One region of the Halochromatium sp. NSM3 genome, then DNA from elsewhere that is predicted to be linked to it. Evidence: predicted binding sites of a transcription regulator. Region 1 holds the regulator's gene; each other region holds the start of a gene.
The links. The regulator FliA, encoded in region 1, starts transcription of late flagellar genes. The targets are predictions, from matches to a motif close to GCTAAAGTTNNNNNNNNNNCNGCCGATA.
Positions count from the first base shown of each region.

Region 2: a site for FliA is predicted at 2,827-2,854, ahead of AC54T3_RS14500 (methyl-accepting chemotaxis protein). Genes of this name have one in related genera too.
Region 3: a site for FliA is predicted at 2,817-2,844, ahead of AC54T3_RS09965 (NADH-quinone oxidoreductase subunit J). Genes of this name have one in related genera too.

Region 1 covers NZ_JCAQIA010000036.1:7,043-12,058, forward strand. Annotated here, with positions in the region: gene AC54T3_RS13900 (methyl-accepting chemotaxis protein) at 1-1,335, opposite strand, end outside; gene AC54T3_RS13905 (OmpA/MotB family protein) at 1,440-2,084, opposite strand; gene AC54T3_RS13910 (motility protein A) at 2,113-2,889, opposite strand; gene AC54T3_RS13915 (RNA polymerase sigma factor FliA) at 2,922-3,635, opposite strand; gene AC54T3_RS13920 (flagellar protein FlhE) at 3,666-4,103, opposite strand; gene flhA (flagellar biosynthesis protein FlhA) at 4,107-5,016, opposite strand, start outside.
Region 2 covers NZ_JCAQIA010000039.1:21,786-26,801, forward strand. Annotated here, with positions in the region: gene AC54T3_RS14490 (hypothetical protein) at 1-166, shown strand, start outside; gene AC54T3_RS14495 (putative metalloprotease CJM1_0395 family protein) at 271-999, opposite strand; gene AC54T3_RS14500 (methyl-accepting chemotaxis protein) at 1,047-2,789, opposite strand; gene AC54T3_RS14505 (DUF2835 family protein) at 2,978-3,199, shown strand; gene AC54T3_RS14510 (HD domain-containing phosphohydrolase) at 3,239-4,939, shown strand; gene fliD (flagellar filament capping protein FliD) at 5,000-5,016, shown strand, end outside.
Region 3 covers NZ_JCAQIA010000019.1:67,973-72,988, reverse strand. Annotated here, with positions in the region: gene nuoL (NADH-quinone oxidoreductase subunit L) at 1-1,723, opposite strand, end outside; gene nuoK (NADH-quinone oxidoreductase subunit NuoK) at 1,755-2,060, opposite strand; gene AC54T3_RS09965 (NADH-quinone oxidoreductase subunit J) at 2,057-2,707, opposite strand; gene nuoI (NADH-quinone oxidoreductase subunit NuoI) at 2,892-3,383, opposite strand; gene nuoH (NADH-quinone oxidoreductase subunit NuoH) at 3,460-4,506, opposite strand; gene nuoG (NADH-quinone oxidoreductase subunit NuoG) at 4,519-5,016, opposite strand, start outside.

The sequences.
Region 1 (5,016 bases):
GTCGATCAAGGTGACGATATCGGTGATGCGGGACGAGGCCCGGTCGATCTCCTGCATCGTGGTTTCGAGCGCCTGCATCGCCGAGGTGCCTTGCGCGACCACCTCGCTGGCCTCGGCCGAGAGCGCGCTGGCCTGATTGGCGGACTCGGCGCTATGCGCCACGGTCGAGGCGATCTCCTCCATGGCCGCCGAGGTTTGCTGCAGGTTGGAGGCGGCCTCATCGCTGCGGCTGGCGAGATCCTGGCTGCTCTGGGCAATGGCGCCGGCGGTTTGAAAGACGTCTTGCGCGCTCCTGCTGACGTCTTGCAGCGTCGTCTGCATGCGCGAGACGAAGGCATTGAATTGATGCGCCAGCTCGCTGAGTTCATCGCGGCCGCTGTCATCGAGGCGCCGGGTCAGGTCGCCCTCGCCCTCGCCCTCGGCGATATTGCCCATCGCCTCCGCAGTCTGCTTGATCGGCCGGGTAATGGTGCGGGCGATCAGCAGTGCCAAGAGCACGCCGACGCCCAAGGTCAGGGCGGTGATGAGCAGGGCCGCGTTGCGCGCGGTGGCGGCGCGCTCGAGGTAAGAGGAGCGGTCGAACGCCACCTCGAGCACACCGGCCGGCTCCCCGGAGAAGTCGCGGATGACCGCGCCCATCACCGCCATCGGCGTGCCCGCATGGGTGCCGTGTTCGATCGTCTCCTCGCCGTTCATCGCCGCTTCCAGCGCCTGCTCGCTCAGCAGCGGCTGCTCGTCGACGGTCGAGGCAAAGGTGCTGAAGCTGGCACCATCGGGCAGGCGCAGCGCGGCTTCGGCGCCATATTGGGCGTGGAAGCGCTCGAAAAAGTCCTGGCCGAAGCTCATGCCGAACTCCAGCGAGCCGATATGCGAGCCCTGCCACTCGACCGGCACCAGGCTGCGAATGCCGAGCCCGTAGACGCCACGCTCCAGACCCGAGATGGGGGCCCGGTTGCGGTTGGTCTCGATGATGGTCTGGCGAATGTCGGTGAGGTCGTCACCGAACTTTTCCGGGCCATGCACGCGCAGAAAGGAGGTGGCCGGTGGCCGGTGGAATTGAAACTGGGCGATGCCGTGATCGGCTTTCAGCTGATCGAAGCCGGGCACGAACCAGTCCGCAAGCTGTTCGCGCTCGCCCTCGGCGAAGGCCTGCCGCACCTCGGGGATGCCAGCGATTAGCGCACTCATGGCACTGCCCCGGCGGCTCTCCGCCTCCAGCGCGGCCACCAGATTGCCATGCAGGGAGCGCAACTCGCGCCGCTCGGCCTCCTGGATCACCGCATCGAGACGGTTGAGCAGGAAGGGCACGATGATGGCGATCGCCAGCAGCAGCATCGCAATAAACCCCGCAACGATGCGGACTCCGATTGGAAAGTGGTTTAGGCGCATGACTTCAGGCCTGCCTGATGGCTTGCGGATTGATCCAACAGCGGATCGCGCTACAGGGTCTGCTTCAACAAGAGTTCGACACGGCGGTTGGCGGAACGCCCCTCCGGTGTGTCGTTGCTTTCCAGCGGTTGTGTATCGGCATAACCGATCGCGCGCAAACGGGTTTCCGGGATACCGGCGGCGCTCAGATAACGTAACACCGCGATCGCGCGCGCCGTCGACAGCTCCCAGTTGGACGGGAAACGGGCGGTGGCGATGGGGATGTTATCGGTGTGGCCCTCGACCGAGATCTGCCCCTCGATGTTTTCCAGCATCGGCACCAGCGACTCGATGACCTCGCCGCCGCCGGCGGTCAGCTCGGCCTGGCCGCTCTTGAACAAGAGGTTGTCATCGATGCGCAGGGTGATGCCTTGTTCGCCTTCGTCGACGCTGACCCCTTCCATCTCCAACCCCTCGAAGCGCGGTTGCAGACCGTCGTGGCGTGGCTGGATACCGGTGGTCTTGGGGCCGATCTCGGTCGAGGGGATGCCCGGTTGCGTCTGCGTCTCATACTCGGCCTTGCCCAGCATCGACACCATCAACACGAACAGCGTGATCAGCAGCGTCAGGACATCGAGATAGCTGATCAGCCAGCTCTCGGTTTGGTCACCTCCGCGCGGGGTTTCGAGCATCGAGACGCGGGCACGCTGCACCATGGCTTAACTCTCCTGACTCGTTTACGGGTCAACTTGGGTCACGAATCTCATCGTGGTGTTTGGCCATGAAGGAGTTCAGTGTCTCCTCGATGAAGGAGGGCAGGCGGCGCTTGGTGATCAGCGAGATCCCCTCCAGGACCATGTTCATCGCGATCAGCCGCTCCTCGGTGCGCCGCTCCAGTTTGACCGCAAAGGGCTTGAACACCAGATTGGCGAGCAGGATGCCATAGAAGGTGGTCAACAGGGCGACGGCCATGCGCGGGCCGATGATCTCCAGATCACCGGCTTCCATGACCTCCAGCATGTTCACCAGACCGACCAGGGTGCCGATCATGCCGAAGGCCGGGGCGTAGGTGGCCATGGTATGGAAGACCTGCGCCTCGGCATGTTCGCGGGCCTTGAGCCGGGCGATGCGCCAGCTCAGCAGGTCGATGATCTCCTCCTCCTTGGTGTTGGAGATGACGAGCTGGATGCCGCTGCGCAGGAATGGATTGCGGGTCTGGGTGAGCGCCTTCTCGACAGCGCGCACATCGCCCTTGAACCAGAGCCGCGACATGTCCACCAACTCCTGGATGTCGTCGCGGACATAGGTGTTCTCGCGCCGGAAGACGACCCCGATCAGGCCGACCACGCGCAACACCTCGCGCAGCGGATAACTGATGAAGGTCGCCGCCATGGTGCCGGCCAGCACAATGGCCAGGCCCGGTAGATTGAGAAAGCTATCGGGCGACTCGGCGGCGAAGAAGAACACGCTGCCGAGGAGCACCATACTGGCGAGGATACCGATGAGTGTCGATGGATTCATAGTTCCTTGAGTTGAAAAGCAGCGGGTGGGAATTAGCGCTCCACAGGCGCTTCCTGCAAGCGCGCCCTGAGGCGGCTGAGCGCTTGGCTGTGCAACTGGCAAACGCGAGACTCGCTGACCCCGAGCACGGCGCCGACTTCCTTGAGGTTGAGTTCTTCCTGATAATAGAGCGCCATCGTCAGCTTCTCGCGTTCCGGCAGGGCCTCGATGGCCGCCACCAACTGATCCCGCCGCTCGCCCGCGAGGAGCGCGGTCAGCGATGGGTCGGCCGGGCGGCTGGCCGCTCCAGGCTCGACGCCCTCTTGGAGCAATTCCTCGAAGGGCAGAAACTGGCCATTGTTGGTGTCGTTGAGCAGGTGACGGTATTCGGCCAGATCCATATCGAGTTCTGCGGCGATCTCGTGCTCTTCCGGGGCGCGGCCGAACTGCTGCTCGAGCCGCTGAATGGCGTCATCCATCGCCCGTGCGTGACGGCGCACACTGCGTGGCAGCCAGTCGCGGCTGCGCAGCTCATCGAGCATGGCGCCGCGAATGCGCTGATTGGCAAAGGTCGCGAAGCTCGCCCCCTGGCTGGCATCGAAACGCCCCAGGGCCTCGAGCAGACCGAGGGTGCCGGCTTGGATCAGATCATCCAGTTCGACGCTCGACGGCAGCTTCATCTGCAGCGCGAGCGCTTGACGACGCACCTGCGGCAAATACTGCGTGATGAGTTCGTGCTGATCGATCTTGCCTTTCGCAGTATACATTCGGTTCGCCTAAGTCTCCCAAGGCTTCGTTCAGCGGTAATTGACGATCACCTGCAGCCCCTGCACGCGCACGGCTTGTCGCTGCCCCGGCATGAGCGAGAAATGGAAACGCAGTGCCGCGTCCGCCGGCAATCCCGCGAGGGCCTGACTCTGACCGCGCACGCTCGGCAGCGGCATGCAGCGCTGCGCTTGGCACAGGCGCGCGTTCAGGGCGCTGCCGGGTGGCTGCTCGAAGCGCCAGACGATGCTGTGGATCACGCCCGCATGCACACCGTCACCGGGTGGCAGCAGCGGACGCGAGAGGCTCTCGCGTTCGGCCAGGATGACCCTCAGCGACGGCGCGTTGGCCACCCAACTGCCGGCCGCCGCCGCCAACGCCGGCACCCATGCCAGCGTTACGGCCAGCGCCAGGAGCGCTCCGCCCTGCCTCGCCGTGCGCAGGGTGTCGACAATGCTCAGTCCTGGCATGCGCTATTTGCCTCCGATCAATTGGGTCACGCGCAGCGTGCGATCATCGGGAATCTCGGCCTGCGACATCACCACCAGATGCCGCAGGCGCCGACGCAGGAAGCGTGCGAGCACGGCTCTGAGGTTGTGCTGCACCACCAGCACCGGCGGATCACCGCCGGCCTCCTGACGCATCAGCGCCTTCTCGGCCTGCTGCATCAGGGTCTCGGCCAGCCCCGGCTCCAGCGCCCCGCTGCCGCTCATGGCCTGTATCAGGATCTGCTCGAGCTGCGCGTCCAAGCCAATCACCCTGAGTTGCTTTTCGCCGGGGAACCACTGTTGCACGATGGCGCGTCCGAGCGCGATCCGCACCAAGGCCGTGAGTTCACCCAGGTCTTGTTGTTGCGACGCATGTTCGGCCAGGGTATCGAGGATGCTGCGCAGATCCCGGATCGGCACCTCCTCGGCAAGGAGGTTTTGCAGCAGGCGCTGAAACGCGGTCAGCGAGATCAGCTTGGGCACCACATCCTCGACCAGGCTCTTCTGCTCCGCGCCGAGCTTATCGAGCAGACTCTGAACCTCGGCGCGCCCGAGCATCTCGGCGGCATGGCGATGCAGGAGATGGTTCAGATGCGTGGCGACCACGGTGCTGGCATCCACCACCGTATAGCCGTAGACCTGCGCATGCTCGCGCTGTTCACTGCCGATCCAGACCGCCGGCAGACCGAACGCTGGATCCTGCGTCGGCGTGCCCTCCAGCTTGCCGGAGACCTGCCCCGGATCAATCGCCAGCCAGCGCCCCGGGAAGACCTCGGAGCGGCCGATCTCGGCATCCTTGAGCGAGACCAGATAGGTATTCGGCCCGAGTTCCAGATTGTCGCGGATATGTACCACCGGCGGCAGGAAGCCGACATCCTGCGCGAACTTCTTGCGC
Region 2 (5,016 bases), on a different contig from region 1:
CTCGATCCTGATCAAGTTCATCAATTCCCGCAGCGTCTCGCGCAGTCCCGAGACGCTGATCTCCTTTACCCACCGGGTGGCGGAGATCGGCGGGCGCATCCTGGATGTTGAGCGCAAGCCGGTGACCGAGGAAACCTTTGCGGAGTTGCGCGGCGACGCGCAATAAATCGACTCCCCGGCTGGCTCTCGCCAAGCGCGCGCAACCCGCCCCGCGCTCAACCTGCTGGAAAAGCCCTGATCGTTGCCTGAAACGGAGTTGCAGGCAGCCTCTCAGGCAATGCTGCGCAAGATAGCCTGACCTGAACCGGCACCCGCGCCGGTGGTTGTGGCGATGCGACTATAGTCTTCGACGCGCGGATCGCGGCCAGGCTCCGAGGCCGCTGTTTCCTCCTCGTCTGCGGTGGGCTCCGGCACCGCCTCGGTGCGGGTTTGCTGTTGCTGACTCAGGTCAAGCTGCGCCGTGAGCAGGTTCTGCCGCGCGCGGGCGGCGATCTGATAGTCCGCCGGCGAGGGATCGGCCGGGGCAAGGGCCGCAGCGATCACGGTCTGCATCTTCTCGATCGTGGCCCTCGGGTCGCCAGTGATGGGGCCATAGTCGACCGAGACGCGGCCAGCGACGGCATAGCGCTGGCCATCGGGGCCGATCTCGTAGTCGTAACTGGCGCTCCCCGTGTAACGGCCGCCGGCAACCTGATGCGCCATCTCATGCTGGCGGACCGTGCGGTCGGTCTGTTTGAGCTGATCGAGGAGTTTCAGCTCTTGCGGCGAGAATTCTTGGGCGAGGGTGTCGTTCCGAGCGCTGCTTGCGGCATCGCCTTCGGCGACCCGACCGCTGGCGCCTTCCTCGGCGGCCCGGTCAATGGGGGCGCCATTGTGGCCGGGCTCGCTCGTGCCGGGCTCGGGGGGGCGTGTCTGTCCTGGTGGCAGCGCACCGCCTTGGGCAGGATTGCCAGGGGAGGCAATGTTTGGAAACGAGCCAACGGCGGTCGGAATGATCACGGTGCGATCCTCAATATCGGTTGAGAACCTGAGTGTTGGTCAGGCCATCAAAAACTTTCCCAGTCATCTTCGCTGTGCGTGGTGGCCGTCTCGCGCGGCTTTGGCGCCGCCTGGTACCCGCCTCTGCTTGCCCCCTTGCTGGGTGGTGGCGAGAGAGCGGCCGGCCTGTGCGCGGCGGCCTTGTTGCTCGTCCTCCCGGCGGGGAGGGCGAGATTGGTCGAGGCTTGGTCGCCGACATTGAAGAAGGCCACCGCCTCGGCGAGGTCGCGGGTTTGGTCTTCCAGCGAGGCGGAAGCGGTCGCGGTCTGCTCGACGAGGGCGGCATTCTGCTGCGTGACCTCGTCCATCTGGCTGATGGCCACGCTGACCTGATCGATCGCCATCGTTTGCTCGTTCGAGGCGCGGTTGACCTCGTCCATCAGCCCCGAGACCTTGGCGCTATGGATGACGATTTCGCTCATTGATGAGCCCACGGCCTCGACCAAGCTCCGTCCTTCCTTGACGACTTCGCCGTTGAGGGCGATCAGTTCCTGAATCTGTTTGGCCGCATCGGCGGAACGCTGCGCGAGGTTGCGCACTTCCTGGGCGACCACAGCGAATCCGCGGCCTTGCTCGCCGGCGCGGGCGGCCTCGACCGAGGCGTTCAGCGCCAGGATATTGGTCTGGAAGGCGATGCCATCGATGAGCGTGATGATGCCGCTGATCTTATCCGAGCTTTCGGTCAGTTCGTGCATCTTGCCCATGGCCTGCTGGGCCTTCTCGCCGCCCTTGCTGGCAGAGGCATTGGCTTGGCTGGCCAATTGGTTGGCCTGTGAGGTGTTTTCGGTGTTGTGTTTGACCGTGGAGGCGACCTCTTCCATGCTGCTCGCCGTTTCCTGCAGGCTGGAGGCCTGTTGCTCGGTGCGCTGGGAGAGATCGGTATTGCCGGTGGAGATCTGGTTGGCGGCGGTGCTGATCGATTCCACCGAGCCCTGGATATGGACGATGAGATCGCGCAGCTTGTCTTGGGTGTCGGCTAGGGCCAGCAGGGTTTGGCCCACCTCATCCTTGCCCGTGGTCTGAATCCGGTTGGTCAGGTTGCCCTTTGACATCTCGACGAAGACCCGCTTGGCTTCGGTCAGCGGACGGGTGATGCGCAGGATCAGCTGCCAGCCGAGCAGTGCTCCGAACACGGTCGCGATGATGACGGCGGCGATCATCAGGTTGCTCATGAAGGCCGTATCGGCGGCGGCGCTGCGGTAGCTTTCCAGAGCTGTCTGCTTCTCCAACTCGATCATCTCGACGAGGGTCTTGTTGATTGCCTGGTAGGCTGGGAGCCCTTCGATGAAGATGAGATGGTTGGTGCTGGAAAACTCGTCCTTGAGGGCCAGATCCATCGCCGGCTCCAAGGCGTTGTAGATCAGGCGCTGATACTCAGCGTTGAAACGCTCCGCCAAGGTTTGCGACTCAGGGTCGTCGATGGTCGCTTGGTATGGCTTCCAGAGGCTGTCCAGCTCGGCCTGGTTACCCTCGATAACGTCCATGTGCATGGAGGTGGGATGGGTATGCAGCGCGCCAACCGCCAGCCTTGGATCATGCTGCGAGGCCAGGAAGATCTCCATCATGATGTTGCGCAGCAGCGCATCGATGCGCGCCAGATCCTGCGAGCGCAGTAGATTGTCTTCGTAAATATCTTCAAGAGCGCTGTTTGTTGATTGCATGCCCTTCAGACCCAGGCCCCCGACGGCCAACAGCAGCACCAGCGTGATGCTAATCAACAGGATGAGGCGATGTTTGATCGTCAGGGTCATGGCGCAATCTTCTCTCTGGAACAGCCTTTTAAGGAGACATCGACCTAAAAGCCGCTCACTTGAGCGCGGTAAGCTGATGAGGATCAACCGCCACTGCTTTTCGGTCATGCATCCCGCGCAGTATATCATTATCCCGTGGCCGGCCTCCGGGAAGCGAAGCTGGGAAACGAGGAATTAAAGCACAAAACATGCCAACTATCGATGTCTTCATCGAGCTGTCCGCCGATACCTGCCAGGCCCACTATGAAGGGCGAGTCGAGCACGTGTATACATGGAGCCTGGATGGACGGCGCGTGGTGTTTCCGGCCACGGCCTTACGCCACGTGGTGACGCGTGACGGGGTGCATGGTATTTACCGGCTGAGTTTTTCTTCGGCAGGACAGTTTGAGAGGATAGAGCCTTTGCTCTGATGATTACCGAGACGGGAGCAAGACCAGCATGGGGACGCAATGACGGAACAAGACGCAACGACGGAACAGGAAGACGGCTACACCAGCGTGACGAAGCCGTCCGAGGTCGAGGCGCTGCTGAACGCGCTGAGCGAGCCGGGTGGGGCCTCGCTGGTGATGGAAGGCAGCGATGGTCAGGTACTGCCAGTTCTGGTCGCCGATCAGGCGTTTGGCGAGTATCTGCTGCTGGATATCAGCGCGATCCGGGAGGTGGCCAGCGGGCTCCAGCATGGGCAGCCCTTCCGGCTGCTGGGGCAGGCGCAGGGGGTGATGCTGCGCACGCCGGTGCTGACCCTCGGCGATTGCCAGAACAACAACGGTCGCCTGCAAGGCCGCTGCGAGTATCCCTATCAACTGGAGGTGCTGCAGCGGCGAGAATCCTTCCGCGCGCGGTTGCGATTGGGCATGGAAGTGGGCGCTATCCTCAGGCACGAGGCGGATGGAACCAGCTCGCAGGGGGATCTCAGGGATCTGTGCCTGGACGGGTGCCAGCTCGAGATGCCGGTCGCGAGCGCCAACATGCTGGCCTCATCGGCGTCGCTCGTGGTCGAGCTGCATTTCCCTAACGGCGCTCGCTTATCGGTCCAAGGCACCCCCAAGCATCATCGGGTCGACGTGGAACGCCAGGTCGTCACTGTGGGGTTTGAGTTCACGCGCTCCACTCTCGAGCAGGAGCGCCAGCTGTGGATGTTCGTGCGCGAGATCGAGCGCGAGTCGGCGCGTCAGTCGAGCGCTGGCAACGAGGGGATGCTGCGCTCGGTGCTGTTCCAGATCGATCCCAAGGCTCCCCCGGTGGTTGCGCGCCGTAATGCGCACGTCTATGCGACGGCGATGACCAAGCGCCTAGCGCGCGTGGCGGGCTATCTGGATGCCCAGTTGCTCGAGCTGCGCGATCATCCGCGCCTGCACTCGGCGCAACTCTCGCGCTATACCGACCGCTTGATGGCGCTCTACGATGAGGATCGCGAGGCGTTATTGTTCGCCACCCGCTGTCTCTTCCAAGAGGCCCGGCTGGTGCGGCATGGTCTCTCGGTGGCCGTGGCCCTGCTCGATCTGACCATCCGTAGCAAGATGCCGCGCGAGGCCTGCAAGGCGGTGGCCGCTTGCGCCATGGTCCATGATCTCGGCAAGGCCTTGCTGCCCGACGAGCTGCTGCAGGCGCCGCAGCTCGATGAGGAGCAGCGCGCCAAGCTGCATGGGCATGTCGCGCACCTCGAGCACGGCTTCGAGACCTGTCAATGGCTCCCGAGCAGCGTCGTCAGGAGCGTGTTCAAGGAGATCAACGAGCGGCTCGATGGCAGTGGTTATCCGGCGGGTTTGAGCGGCGATCAACTGGGCGAGCTGCCGCGGTTGGCGATGGTGGCGGATGTCGTCGATGCCATGCGCCGAGACCGGCCCGATCGACCGGCCTGGAAGATCGCCGAGATCTATCGCCACTTGCTCGATCATCCCGAACGTTTCGAGCAACGCTGGGTCAAGCGCTATATCAAGGCGTTCGGGCTGCTGCCGATCGGCTCCTTGGTGCGCTACGAATCCGGCCAGTTGGCCTGGGTGCAGGGGCTCGACGAGCAGGGACAACCGTCCCAGGTGCAACTGACCGATGCGATCAAGCCGCCGGACAGCTCACTGGGCGAGGTCCTGCGCGGCGAATCTCTGCTGCCGCTGGGCAAACCCGTTGAGGAGCTGCCGCTGTCGATCTGAGCCTTTGACGCCCATCACAGTTGCTCGCATTTACGCAGCGGCGCGCCTAAAGTCTAACGGGTGTCCGCCGATAATCT
Region 3 (5,016 bases), on a different contig from region 1:
CCCGCTGCTGCAGCTCGACATCGATCTTCGGATTGCGCTGCAGCACATAGGACCAGTAGTAGGCCGCCAGTACCAAGCCGGCCATCGACAGCCAGAACGGCGCGGCCTGCATCCCGTGACGAATGAACTCGCGCTGCCCATGCCAATGCGCGGCCAGGTGATGCAAGGTGTCCTGCTCGGGCTTGACGGTGATCGCATCGCCGAGCCAGTTCTGCACCAGCAGGGGCTCGACCGTGTACCAGCCGATGAACACCGACGGGGTCGCCAGGGCGATCAGCGGGATGGTCACGACCCAAGGCGTCTCGTGCAGATGCGAGCGGGTGTGCTCATCCATCCGCGGCTCGCCGTGGAAGACTAGGAAGTAGAGCCGGAAGCTATAGAGCGCGGTGACGAAGGCACCCAGGGTCAGCAGCAGATGCGCCAAGCTGGCACCGCCGATGTGCGAGTGCCCCACCGCCTCGATGATCGCATCCTTGGAGAAGAAGCCGGAGAAGCCCGGGAAGGCGATCAGCGCCAGCGAGCCGAGCAGCGCGGTGATCCAGGTGATCGGCATATAGCGCCTGAGCCCACCCATGTTGCGGATGTCCTGATCATGGTGCATGGCGATGATCACCGATCCCGCAGCCAGGAACAGCAGCGCCTTGAAGAAGGCATGGGTCATCAGGTGGAAGATGCCGGCGGCATAGGCCGAGGCGCCGAGCGCGGCGATCATGTAGCCGAGCTGGGACAGGGTCGAGTAGGCGACCACGCGCTTGATGTCGTTCTGCACCAGCCCGACCAGCCCCATGAAGAAGGCGGTGACCGCGCCGATCACCAGCACGAACGACAGCGCCGTGGTCGAGAGTTCATAGAGCGGCGACATGCGCGCGACCATGAAGACACCGGCGGTGACCATGGTCGCGGCATGGATCAGCGCCGAGATCGGCGTCGGGCCTTCCATCGAATCCGGCAGCCAGACGTGCAGCGGCATCTGTGCCGACTTACCCATGGCGCCGATGAACAGCAGGATGCAGATCAGCGTCATCAGCGAGACCCCGCCGAACACCGCGACCTGGGTATCGGCCAGCGCCGGTGCCTGGGCGAAGACCTCGGCATAGTCGAGCGAGCCGAAGTACATCACCACCGCAGCGATACCGAGGATAAAGCCGAAATCACCGACCCGGTTGACCAGGAAGGCCTTGAGGTTGGCCGAGATCGCCGACTCGCGCACCGTGTAGAAGCCGATCAGCAGATAAGAGACCAGGCCCACCGCCTCCCAGCCGAAGAACAGCTGCAGGAAGTTGTTGGACATCACCAACATCAGCATCGAGAAGGTGAACAGCGAGATATAGCTGAAGAAGCGCTGATAGCTGTTGGTGCCGACGCGCGAGTCCTCGGGCCAGTTGTGGGCGTCGTCGGCCATGTAGCCGATGGTGTAGATATGCACCATCAGCGAGACGAAGGTCACCACCGCCATCATCAAGGCGGTGAGGCGATCGACCAGGAAGCCGATCTCGAAGCGGATGCCATCGGCGACCATCCAGGTGTAGACGGTGCCGTTGAAGGCCTGCTCGTCGTGCCAGATGAAGCGCGACAAGACCCAGAGCGACAACAGGGTCGCGATGCCGACGCCAAGGATGGTCACCGAGTGCGCGCCGACGCGGCCGATCTTGCCGCCGAAGAAGCCGGCAATGATGGCGCCGATCAGGGGCGCCAGCACGATGGTCAGATAGACGGTCTCCATGGAAGGATTCTCCGAGCGGTGTCCGGTGGGCTCAGCCCTTGAGCATGTCCAGATCGTCGACGTTGATGGTGCGCCGATTGCGGAACAGGACCACCAGGATGGCGAGCCCGATCGCGGCTTCGGCAGCGGCGACGGTGAGGATGAAGAACACGAAGATCTGACCACTCAGATCGCCGAGGAAATGCGAGAAGGCGACGAAGTTCATGTTCACCGCCAGCAGCATCAGCTCGATGCACATCAGCAGGATGATCACATTCTTTCGGTTCAGGAACACCCCGGCAACCGAGATCGAGAACAGCAGCCCGCCGAGCAGCAGGTAATCGGAGAGGGCGATCATTCGGATTCCTCCTTCAGCGCCGGCCCTGCAACTTTCTGACCCAGACGCGGCGCGGCCGGCATCGAGACCAGGCGGATGCGATCCGGCCCTTTCTTCACCCGCACCTGCTTCGACGCATCCTGATACTTGGTCTCGGGACGACGACGCAGGGTCAGGCGAATGGCGGCGACGATGGCCACCAGCAGGATCACTGCAGCGATCTCAAACGGATACAGGTAGGTGGTGTAGAGCTGCAGCCCGAGTTCGACCGTATTGCTGTAGTCGGCGGGCTGCGCCTCGGGCTTCGCAAACAGCTCGAGCCCGAAGTTGGACGGACCCAAGACCAGGAACAGATTCACGACCATCACCAGCGCGATCAGCAGGCCGACCGGCAGATAGCGGATGAATTGCCCGCCCAGCACAGCAATGTCGACATCGAGCATCATCACCACGAACAGGAACAACACCATCACCGCACCGACATAGACCAACACCAGCACGATGCCGAGGAACTCCGCCTCCAGCAGTAGCCAAAGGGCCGCACTGCTAACGAAGGCCAACACCAGAAACAACACCGCGTGAACCGGGTTGCGGCGCGTCACCACCATCCCTGCGGCGAATACGGTTATGGCCGCGAAGACATAGAACAGAAATTTTTCGAAGCCCATGGGATTTCCAGCTGGCATGGCTGCACGGGAGTCCGGATCTCGCGCGCAGGCAGACGTTGACAGTCGATGTATAAAACGGACCCGCACCCTGCGGGCCCGGCCCGGGGCACATCGGCACCGCTCTCTTTATCTTTCTCCTGCTCGATCGACTCGGTTGCCGACTCAGACAACCGACGTCTTGATCTCAGCGGTAGGGCGCATCCGCACTCCGCGCCGCCGCGATCTGCGCCTCGTACTTATCTCCGATCGCGAGCAGTTTGTCTTTGGTCATAATGTTCTCGCCACGATTTTCGAAGTGGTATTCGTAGATATCGGTCTCGACGATCGAATCGACCGGACATGACTCTTCACAAAAGCCGCAGTAGATGCACTTGAAGAGATCGATGTCGTAGCGTGTTGTGCGCCTTGATCCGTCAGCCCGGGGCTCGGCCTCAATGGTGATCGCCAGTGCTGGGCAGACCGCCTCGCACAGCTTACAGGCGATGCAGCGCTCTTCGCCGTTTGGATAACGACGCAGCGCATGCAGGCCGCGAAAACGCGGTGAGACCGGCGCCTTCTCCTCCGGATACTGCACCGTGAACTTGCGCTTGAACAGGTAGCGCCCGGTCAAGCCCATTCCGCGGAACAGCTCGATGAGCAGGAGGCTGTTTAGATAAGTGCGTGCGGCTTGAAGCATGATTACTCTATCGGCTGTCGACTGGCGCGGGGGTCGCGATCACGCATCTTTGCGATCCAAGCTAGGGCCATCCTAGTTAGGCAGACGCGGCAGACCACCAGGGTGGCAACTGCGCGAGCACGGCCACGGCGACCACAAGAATCCAGACGATTGTGATCGGAATAAACACCTTCCAGCCCAGCCGCATGATCTGATCGTAGCGATAGCGCGGAAAGGTCGCGCGCAGCCAAAGGAAGACAAACATGAAAAAGAAGGTCTTCAGTATCAGCCAGACCATCCCCGGCACCCAGGCCGTCGCCTCGTCGAGCACAGGGATACCCTGGAACGGCGACAGCCAGCCGCCGAAGAACAACAGCGTCGCCAGCATCGCGATCAAGACCATGTTCGCGTATTCGGCGAGGAAGAAGATCGCGAACGCCATGCCTGAATATTCGACGTGGAAACCGGCAACGATCTCGGATTCGCCCTCGGCCACATCGAAGGGCGCGCGGTTGGTCTCGGCGACGCCGGAGATGAAGTAGACCCCAAATAGCGGTAGCAGCGGCAGCCAAAACCAGGTCAGCAGGCTGCCGCTCTGGCTCTCGACGATGGCGCTCAGATTCAGGCTGCCGGCCGCGACCAGCACCCCAACCAGCGCAAAGCCCATCGCGATCTCATAGGCGACGATCTGCGCCGCCGCACGCATCGCACCGAGCAGCGCGTATTTCGAGTTCGAGGCCCAACCGGCGATGATAACGCCATAGACGCCGAGCGAGGTCAGCGCCAGCACATAGAGGAGGCCGGCATTGATGTCGGCCAATACCAGGCCAGCATCGAAGGGGACCACCGCCCAAGCCGCGAGCGCCGGCACGATCGAGATCAGCGGCGCGAGCAGGAACAGGCCCTTGTTGGCCTTGGTCGGGACGATGATCTCTTTGACCATCAGCTTGACGGCGTCGGCGATCGGCTGCAACAGCCCACGCCAGCCAACCCGGTTCGGGCCGATCCGGACCTGGATATAGCCGATCACCTTGCGCTCGGCATAGGTGTACCAGGCCACCACCGCCAGCAATGGGCCGATGATCGCGACGATCGCGACGAGGCTCTGTACCGGAAGCGGCAGCCACTGCCACAAATCCATCATCTGCTTGCTCTCCTATGCCCCGATCTTCTCGATGCGCACCGGGCCGATGATCGGTCCAAGCGCCTCGCTGCCGTCGACGGCGGAAGGGATTCTCGCGCAGCCGAGCGCGATGCGGTCATTGAGCACCACCGGTGCCCGTGCCTCTGTCGCAGTCTCTGACGCTGCTGCGTTGCCAATGCCCGAGCCCGAATCAGGACCAGAGCCAGAACCCGCGCTAACGCCTGTACCACCACCTCCAGCACCAGCACCACCCTGGATCAGTCGCACCTGATCGCCCTCAACCAGCCCCATGTCGGCGGCCTGTCGCGGATGCAGATGCACCGCAAGCGACTCGGCCAAGGGCGTGCGCTGCAAGGCCGGCGCATGGCGGACCAACGCATCGCTGGCATAGATCGGCAGGTTGCCGATCCGCGTCAGCTCGGCGCCGGACGGCGCTGGTCGCTCGGTGGTGGAAATCAACGCGCGCGCATCGCCAAACTGGTTATCCGGCGCAAGCCCCGAACAGGCGTG